3 regions of the Clostridium fungisolvens genome follow, and region 2 is predicted to be linked to each of the others. Evidence: riboswitches for the same ligand, from Rfam matches in the RefSeq annotation. Region 2 holds a riboswitch; each other region holds the start of a gene.
What was found. A riboswitch is a leader RNA that binds a small molecule or an ion and turns the genes downstream of it on or off. The one in region 2 is predicted to bind cyclic di-GMP.

Region 1 (3,293 bases), on a different contig from region 2:
TTTGTCCATCTAAGGTTGCAGTAGCTTTAATCCTATAAAGCTGATTAAGCTTTGGTGTCAGTATTTTATCTGCCTGCCAGTTACTATCCTTTCCCTTATACACATAAGCTTTAGGGAAAAGACTGGAGTACATAGCACCATCAGGATATTTGTAGATATAGCTAGCCTCTGCACTTCCTTTAAAATCTGGATTTTCAACATCTAACTCGTAGTTTACTGTAGAGGTTGGCTTTACTAATCCATCTATAGAGATTCCATCAACTTTAAGACTTCCTTCACTATCGTGTTCAGTAATTGGTCTTAAGTTTATATTTGGTGCGCCAAAAGGCATGTTAGTATCTACACCATCTACAAATTCATAGAATATCTTAATCGATGGTCTCTGAGTTGTATATTCATTTTTATCTGTTGAAAAAGCTTCACATTGTTGAGTTTCATTTAGATATTGCAAAAGTATTCCGTTGTTTGCTTTCCCATTTACCCAATCACTTACTATTTGCTTAATATCAAAATCAACAGCATGCGCATTAGGCGTTACCATTGCAGAAGAATAATATGTTTTATTCTTCGGTTGGTTATTCCAAGTTAATCTAGTTATATCATAGCTATCATCAACACTATACAAACCAACTTCTCTGTCATTATTTCCAAAGGAAGTAGATTGAAACATCTCAAGAGTTGCTGATGTAATTGTAGCTTCTTTAGGAACCTTAGCATTAACATCAAACTTAAGATAAGTCCTAGTTTTCTGGAATCCATTTGTTATACTTGAATTATTCCCTGATTTCACACCATCATCCGTTCCAACATAGCTATAACCGTTATTCAACGTGTTGGTATTAGGTGCATTTTCTTCAGCACAGGTTACATTGATCTCTGAATTAACAAAACCAGTATCAGGATCAATTTTTACTGGATAAGCTCTCTCTGGTGCCTTAAGCCAGTTTTCATCTACTGTCACAGTAATAATATCTTTACCAAACAGTTTCTTTTCTAGCTTTATAGTTAAGTTATTATTTGTTTTTCCAGAAGCATCAGTCATAACAGGAGCACTTAGTATAACCGTAGGTTGTTGTTTACCTGCTTCATATCCTCTTATTGAATTAAATTCTTCTTTAAGCGTTAATCCCTTGGTGCTAACTGCATATTTAAAGGTAGATTTGTCAACATAGCGATTAAGTATAATGTCTTCCTTAACACTATCTGAATTTGCAGTATATTGATAATCTACACCATCGAAAACATCATTATATAAAACTGAGTTTTCTGCAGCTGCACTTCTAGAAAAATCTCCTTCCATAGGAAACAAGTTGATAGAGACTTTCCCTTTTTGTATTGCTATACCTTTGTCCTTAGTAATTTCAGTTGGAAGGTTTACCTTATAGTCATTGGCTTTATTTTCATAATATCCGCCACTACTATTTAGGTTTAGAGTATTATCTACTTCTTGGTAGTTTCCCTTCTCATCTTTAAAGTTGACCTTATCAAAGAAGATTTGTTGTACTTCTGTTTTTTTATCCAGCTTATAAGTCTTACTATTAGCTGTTCTTTTGCTTACTACTTCCTTATCCTTAGTATAAGTTTCTTCTTTCTTTGATTTAGTTACACTTGGTTTCCTAAGAGCCTTCGTAGACTTGTTGTCAGTCTGACTTACAGAACTTACTTTTTCAGCTTCTTTGTTGATGTCCTTACCGTAATACTCTCCCTTTTGCGGCTGCTTTGCTAAGTTTTCAGCGGCATATACGAGTACATCATTTGAAGAAAAAAGTAAATTAGAGAAAATCAAAAAGATACATATGGCCCTTATTAGAATGTTTCTTTTCATCCTACACCCCCTAATAAGTCCATAGATATGAGCATATTGAATTTTAGACATGTGAATAGATTTCATAGAATATATAAATGAAATATACCACTTAGGTAACCCGGCTACCTTAGTATTTAAAATACCTTAGGCCCGTAGCTTTGCGTCTTTATCTTTCAATAAATTTGCCTTTATCTATGGTTTTTTAATAATATACATCCACTTATGGAATAATGCTTTAACAATTGTAATACTTTTCCCATACAATTACTAATTTACATTTAATCCATAATTTAATAATCGTATTTATTAATAATTTATTAATAGTTAGTTTACTAATAGTGTAGATATCTTCTTTTATATGTAATCAGTTTTGTTATATTTTCATATGAAACTTTATGATTCACTGTGACTCCATTGACATCTTGTTAGTCCATTATTTTTAGCATCATATGCCAAATTAAAAGACTAGCAACAATGTGTATGTAAAACCACATTATTGCTAGTCTTTATATATTATTTACCTTCATTTATCTTCTCAGCAAGATCATTTAGATAAACCCATCTGTCCATCTTCTCTTCTAGAAGCTTTTCTGTTTCTTCCTTTTCTGCTATAAGTTCTTGAAGAAGAGAATAGTTTGTGCTAGCTGCATTTATCTTAGCTTCTAGTTCGCTTATCTTTTCTTCTATTCCTGCTATAATCTCATCTATTTCGTCATACTCTCTTTGCTCTTTAAATGAGAACTTTAATGCTCTTTCTTTTTTCTTACCTTGATTACTATCCACAGCTTCTGCTTTTTTATCAACAGTTTTCTTATTCTTTTCTTCTGAACTGTTGATATCTTTTTGTCTATTATCTTCTTTATAGTCAGTGTAGTTACCTGTGTACTGATCTACCTTCCCATTGCCTTCAAAGGAGAATATCTTAGTTGCCATTCTATCTAAGAAGTATCTATCATGGGATACTGATATAACTGCACCAGGGAATTCATCTAAGTAGTCTTCTAATATTGTAAGGGTCTCTATATCGAGGTCATTGGTAGGCTCATCTAATATAAGAACATTTGGTGCTTCCATTAAAACTCTAAGTAGATATAGTCTTCTCTTTTCTCCACCTGACAGTTTTGATATTGGAGTCCATTGATCTGCTGGTGGGAACTTAAATCTTTCAAGCATTTGTGATGCACTTAACTTATATCCTTCTTCATTGGATATAAATTCTGCACCTTCTCTTATATAATCTATAACTCTTAAAGAATCATCCATATGATAAGTTTCTTGAGAGAATGCACCTATCTTAACTGTTTCACCAACTTCAACATCTCCGCTATCTGGCTTAATCTTTCCACTTATTATATTTATTAAAGTGGATTTACCCATTCCGTTAGGTCCTATTATTCCTACTCTATCATCTCTAAGTAATATATAACTAAAGTCATCAATAAGCTTTCTATCACCAAAAGACTTACTTATGTTATTTACTTCTATT
Region 2 (3,293 bases):
TATTTTTTATTCTTATGCTTATATGGTTTATTATATTTAGAGCCTCTCTTAGAGATTTGTTATTCTCATTAGATAATGAAATAATTTCATTAGAAAATGCTTTAGTACTATCAACCTTACTAGAAACATTCTTATTTATGTCAAGTAAGTTAGATAATATGGTTTCATTCTTTTGAGAGTTATTTAACATGTGGTTTGCATCATTATTAATATCGTTACTTAAAGAGGCTATATATTGAAGAGATTTTGCTTCTTGATCAACAGCTGTTGATAAGGTAGTACTTGAATTTAATAGCATCTCTGAGAACTCACTTATTTGAGAGAATAAATTAAAGATATGTTCATTTTTTTCTTTTATATCTTTTTCATTATTACTTATATCTTTAAGTAATAATGAAGAGAAATATGTAAAAATATATATAGCAAAAGAAGTAAGGGTTATCACAATTATTCTAATAATTATTTCTCTTAAAAAAACTTGGTTTTCAGGCAGTAAATTTGAATTACTAAAGAATATATACACTTGTGATAGTACGCTAGCTCCCACTGAAATAAGAGTTAGCTTGTGATCAAATAAAAGTGCACTTAATAGTATGAAGTAGAATACTACTATCCATAATTCCTTAGATGGAACCATCCAAGCCAAATAAATATAGTTTACATAACATATAATCACTAAGCTAGCTTTTAAAAAAGTTAACCCTCTCTTCCATGATTGGGCATCCTTCATAGCCCATTTGTATCCTAATCTAAAAAGTATAACCTCAAATAAGGTTAGAGCCATTAAAATATATAATGAGCTCCAACTTATTTCAGGATATAAATTCATTGCCTTCATACCTATAAATAATGTTCCTGCCATTAATGCACTAACAGAATATATTATTAATACAAATTTTAATGTTTTTTTCTGAAAGTCAATTATACTACTTGATAAGGCTTCCATTCTTATCCCCCTGTTTCTAAAAATTAATTACCATTTATAGATTAGAGAAGACATAGTGTAACCAGCTGCAACAGAACAAAATATTAGAATATCCCCTGACTTAAAACCTTCAATAGATAATTTATCATCTAGTGCCATGATTGGGCTTGCACAACCAGTATAGCCATATCTATCACCGATAAATATAGCCTTAGATTTATCTACACCCAGTTTTTCAATAGTTTGATACAGATCATATTTAGAGAATTGTGATATAAAATAATGAGAAACTTGCTTTGGAGTAAGCTTATAATCTCTTAGTAAGGAGCTTATAAGTTTAGTCCATTCATCAGAAAGAAAACTAAAATCGAAAGGATCCCATTTTAATCTTCGATCATAATTTGAAGTTTTTTCATCAGTTATTTTTGACAAACCACAATTAGGAAATCTTATATTTTCATTATAACTATCATCAGTGAATACCCTAGAACCTAAAAATCCTCTTTCTTCCTCCTCTTCTACAATTTCAAGTATAATAGCTGCAGCTCCATCTGATATACCTTGATAAACAACTAAATCATCTTCTCTAGAAAATGGTAACATGTTCATTGAACCTAATACAAGAATTCTTTTATATTTATCGTCTAATTTTAAAAATCTTGAAGCAATGTCGATTGCTGTAAGCATACCTATACAATCATTATTTATATCAAAAACATTTGTAGCATTTTCTGCCTTTAGTTCATTTTTTATAATTAGCGCACAACATGGTGTAAGAAATTCAGGAGTATCTGATGCTGATATTATTGCATCAATATCTAATGGGGTAAGATTACTTCTTTCTAAAGCCACTTTTGCAGCTTCCACCGCCATTGTAATGCTTGTTTCGTCTGGAGAAGCTATAGTTCTTCTGTCTCTTCCCATTTTCTCCATAAGTCCTATTGCATGATTTTCCGTTCCAAATCTTTTATAGTGTTCTATATAGTAATCGTTATATAGTGTCTTTTCAGGATGATAACTTCCTACTCCTTTTATTATTACGTTTTTTACCATAATATCTCCTCCGTATAATTAAAATTTTTAATTTAAAATAATATTAAAAATAAAAATGGACAAATTAAAACTTGTCCATTTTTAATCTAACAAACTTAGTAGCCTGGCAATCATAAATCAAATTCTTAGATCCATAGCTTTGCGTCCCAACCTTTCGATAGGTTTGCCTTTATTAAGTAAAAATAGATAACATTATTAATATAAGGATTTGGGTAAAATTACTAATTACGACTATTTTACCAAAGATTACACAAAATGTACATAAATACACAAAAAATTAACATTTAATTCAATGCATGTTATTTTTAAATAAAAAATTTTAAATATAAGGTATAATTTATAGATTTATTCCAATAATTAGTTATATAGAAAATGTTTTCAGAATTTTTTGAAAATAAGAAGGATAATAATTTAAGGAAGAGAATATTATTTATTATAATAATATAAAAAAGGTATGAATACATTTATTAGTAACTAATTCTATTTTATTCTTTATGAATTTATAACTAAATTATATATGAGGATAATTATCCGAATACACTAAGACATAATATAAGTTAAAGAATAAAAAAGAAGAATATGCCGCCTGTAAGATTCTTCACATACGCTTAAGAAAAGGCAGATGCGCAAAAAAATTTACTAAAGAAGATCGCTTTAGCGAATTTTTTACAAGCGATATAAAGGTTGAATACTTTATAGGATTATCCCGTCATATGATACACAACATCTATAAAATTAAATCTATCAATTTAACTTTCAACACATTAATATTAAATCGTTTATATTTACCATTAATACATTCTGTTCAAAAAGAAAATATTTTTAGCTTTGAAAATCTTTAGCTAGTTGATATGAGTTTTTTTAGTTTCGGTAAGATATTAAAAGATAAGTACAGTATCTTGCAAAATAAATCTCAAAAAGATATCAATCAACTACTGCTTTATATACAGCTAAAGTCTAAATTTTAATGGAAGGTAGGTGAATATCTTAACTTTATAGATTATGAAGTTAAGATAAAATGTATGAAAGACTATAAAACTGATAATCTAAGAAATGTAGGTATAATTGGACATAGTTCATCAGGGAAAACAGCCCTAGCAGAAGCTTTATTATATTATACTAAAACCATTGATAGATTAGGAAAGATAGAAGAAGGCACAACTACAAGTGACTATGATGTTGAAGAAAAAAAGAGGGGAATCTCTTTATCTGCTTCTGTTATTCCATTTGAATGGAATGATAAAAAGATAAACCTTGTAGATATTCCTGGTTATTTTGACTTTGTAGGTGAAGAAATACAAGGGATTAGAGCTAT
Region 3 (3,293 bases), on a different contig from region 2:
CATTAATATAAGTATTAATGCAGCTAGCATTATACTGGTAGAGTCTATTATTGCACCAGTTTGAGGGAGTGTACCATTTATTTGAGCTATAGTATATTTACTAAAGTGACTAGTTTGAAAAGTAAATGTCATAGTTTCTTTATTATAACTTCCTCCTACATTCTCCCATGATTTAGTATTCTCATTATAATAGAAAGCAGAAAGTTTATTTATATCTAAATTTTTAATTTCATCATTTGTAAGCTTTACTGATATAGTTGCTTTTCCACTCTTAAAGATATGAATGTCTTTTACCTTTGTTCCATCATTTTTATACATTTCAAGACTAAAATCAAATAACTTCCCAATATCCTTAATTGAATTTAAGGAATCATCATTTTTTACAATTGCCTCTCTTAACTTAATATAGTCCCCGTTGTTTACCCCATTATAGTCTATAGTTGAAAAAGGAAGTACTAAACTAACATTATTTGCAGTAACCTTTACACTACCTTTTCCCCCATTGGTAGTTGCAGCATCAAACTTTGTTTCTACAGTTTGTACACTATTTGATAGTGTTGGAACTACTGTATTTTCAGTGTCTTTTGATATTTGCTTAGAATCTAATGTCAATACAGCATTTGCACCACTAACATCCACATTGAACTTTTCCTTATTAGTATATTGTGGAGTTGAACTATTGTTCGTAGTTGTACCACTGTTACTAGAACCTGTACTATTTGCTGAATTTGTTCCACTATTTGTAGTAGTATTTGTATTTTGATTATTAGTGCCACTGCTATTATCTACAGAATTTCCAGAAGTTTCTGGAATAGATATTGGTGTATATCCAAACCCTACTATGCCACAAGCAACTAAGTTTTTATCATCATAAACCTCTAGAGCTTTTAATCCACTATCAACGATATACTTTTTTATAAATTCATTACCTTCCAACTTGTAAATAACTCCATCTTGATTTATCCACACGTTTCCGTTAACATCACGCGATGAATAGGTATAGGTATCTGGAAACTTGAATTCCTTTTCTAATTCAAGAGTATCGCTATTAATTTTATACTTCTGGACTATTGCTTCTCCTTCAATAGTACTCCCATTAGAGCCAGTTACTAATTGCCTACCAACTAAAATTATTGAACTCTCAGTACTAGGATATACATTATATATAACCATAGGCTTAGTATTATTAATTGCATATTCTTTTACCAAACCATCTTTCGAAATCTTATAAACCTTATTATCTGTACCTGACTTAATTGATTTATTAAACCACAGGCTACCATCTATACTTTCCTTAAGATGCCCAAAACTATCATAGGTTTGTTCATCTTTTTGTAGCCTGATATCTTCATATGAAAATCCTTTATCATTATATATTATATTTTTTGTATTATTATATAATATTCTCCCATTAGAATCATATGTTGGAATATTGTGCTCATCAGCTTCATACCAAAATACACCATTTGAATCTATGACTATCTTATCTACATAAGCCTGTCCATCCCCGTACTTTGGAACTTCTTTTACATATTCCATTTTGTAAGTATTTAAATCAACTTTATATATTGAGCTTTTCTCATCTTTATCTGAAACTACATAAGCATTATCGTTATAAACGCCTATAAAGCTTAGATACCTTAAAAGATTAAAGTCATCTGATATTATATGCTTTTGTCCATTTTCTTCAACAAAAAATTTTATATTATTGTCAATGATAACTGCATTGTTAACAATAGTTTTATCTTTATATTGATAAACAAAATCTACAGTTTCTTTTCTCCTATCTAAAAATTGAGGAACAGATGAATTAACCTCTTCTGCCATCGCAACCTTTGGTACCCCAATACCAAAACTCAATTGCACTAAAAACATAACTAAGATAGCTATGCTTATGTTCTTTCTTTTTTTCATTTCAAACTCCCCTTACATTAAAAATAAGCTAAAAAAATCTATGGTATTAGTTTTTGAAGTTAAACACCCCCAAACAATTCCATAGATATAGACCGCTTACTTAATAAAAAAGTGAGTTTTTAGTAAAAGCATATCACTATACAATTTAGGTAACCCGGCTGCCATAGTCAATAACCTTAGGCCCGTAGCTTTGCGTCTCTACCTTTCAGTAGATTTGCCTTTATCTATGGTATATTTTATGTAGTATGTAAAATTATATCATAATATGACAAAATTGTGAAGAAAATATTACAATACTGTTAACTTTTTTGGATTGAAAAATTAATTCAATTTAATATATCACCTAACTACATATCACCTCATTTTAGCTTTCATCACTTTAGCATGGCTTGTTAATAATATTTATTTATATTTTCACTTTTATATTTTGTTTAATAAAATATAAAAGTGAAAATATCATATTAATTCTTTGTGTAAACTAATTAAGTCATCGGAAAATTAAATATTTAATTTCGACACCATGTTTTAACAGCTCCTAACTTTTTTAAATTTCACTAAATTAATCTTGATTTTTATTTGCAATAAACAGATAAACAATGTATCATATTTATGTAATATTTAAGGATATGTGGTGCGATAATAATCTTGTATTTATTATAGGTCTATTATTAGCAAATACATAATCTATATAAGAAGGAGTATAACAATGAAAGCAGTATACAAAAACCCTAAGGAATTAGCAACAAAGTTATTAGATGTAGTTGATTCATACAGAGAGGGCTTAACTACTTATGAAAAGTTTGAAAGTACTATTCTTACTCTAATAGAAAAGAACGAGGACAGAATATACAAGAATGGATTTATGCCTACAAAACTAATTAATGTTATAGGTGAAGATAGAAAAGCACTTATCGATGAAGTGGCAAGCAAATTAGATAAGTAGGATTTTTTCAAGGGAAGTAAGTTTAAAATTAAATTTTGAATTTACTTCCCTTTATTTACTACATAGGAAAATATATTTTATTCAGTGTATAGGTTAATATCTTTCCATACCTCATAATTTTTGTTGCTAGGATCCATAAGAATTCTATTATCTTCATTGAATATAAAAGTAGGCCGACTTTCAGCATTGTATTTAGGCCAGAAAACTTCTAAAGCTCTATTAGGATCACCACTTTTTGCAAAGTTTACCCAAGCAGTATGCATATCATCTCTAAGTTTATACATAATATCTTTTGACGTACCTTTCCAAAACCTACGTATAATTCCCCTTCCTAAATTATCCAATGCAATAGGAACCTCTACACCATGTACAGACTTTAATCCAAGTAATCTAGTTAACCTAGGAGCATAATCAAATCTATACATCCAAGTGTCAT

Region 1: another riboswitch for cyclic di-GMP. It lies ahead of bsdtw1_RS22670 (DNRLRE domain-containing protein); the one in region 2 lies ahead of bsdtw1_RS23150 (ketoacyl-ACP synthase III).
Region 3: another riboswitch for cyclic di-GMP. It lies ahead of bsdtw1_RS10865 (hypothetical protein); the one in region 2 lies ahead of bsdtw1_RS23150 (ketoacyl-ACP synthase III).

The regions. Positions count from the first base shown of each region.
Region 1 is NZ_BLZR01000002.1:61,699-64,991, forward strand. It holds gene bsdtw1_RS22670 (DNRLRE domain-containing protein) at 1-1,825, opposite strand, end outside; cyclic di-GMP riboswitch class I at 1,917-2,004, opposite strand; gene bsdtw1_RS22675 (ABC-F family ATP-binding cassette domain-containing protein) at 2,321-3,293, opposite strand, start outside.
Region 2 is NZ_BLZR01000003.1:3,031-6,323, forward strand. It holds gene bsdtw1_RS23145 (methyl-accepting chemotaxis protein) at 1-946, opposite strand, end outside; gene bsdtw1_RS23150 (ketoacyl-ACP synthase III) at 974-1,978, opposite strand; cyclic di-GMP riboswitch class I at 2,073-2,156, opposite strand; gene fusA (elongation factor G) at 3,001-3,293, shown strand, end outside.
Region 3 is NZ_BLZR01000001.1:2,522,775-2,526,067, forward strand. It holds gene bsdtw1_RS10865 (hypothetical protein) at 1-1,914, opposite strand, end outside; cyclic di-GMP riboswitch class I at 2,060-2,143, opposite strand; gene bsdtw1_RS10870 (TIGR04540 family protein) at 2,621-2,857, shown strand; gene bsdtw1_RS10875 (carboxylesterase/lipase family protein) at 2,935-3,293, opposite strand, start outside.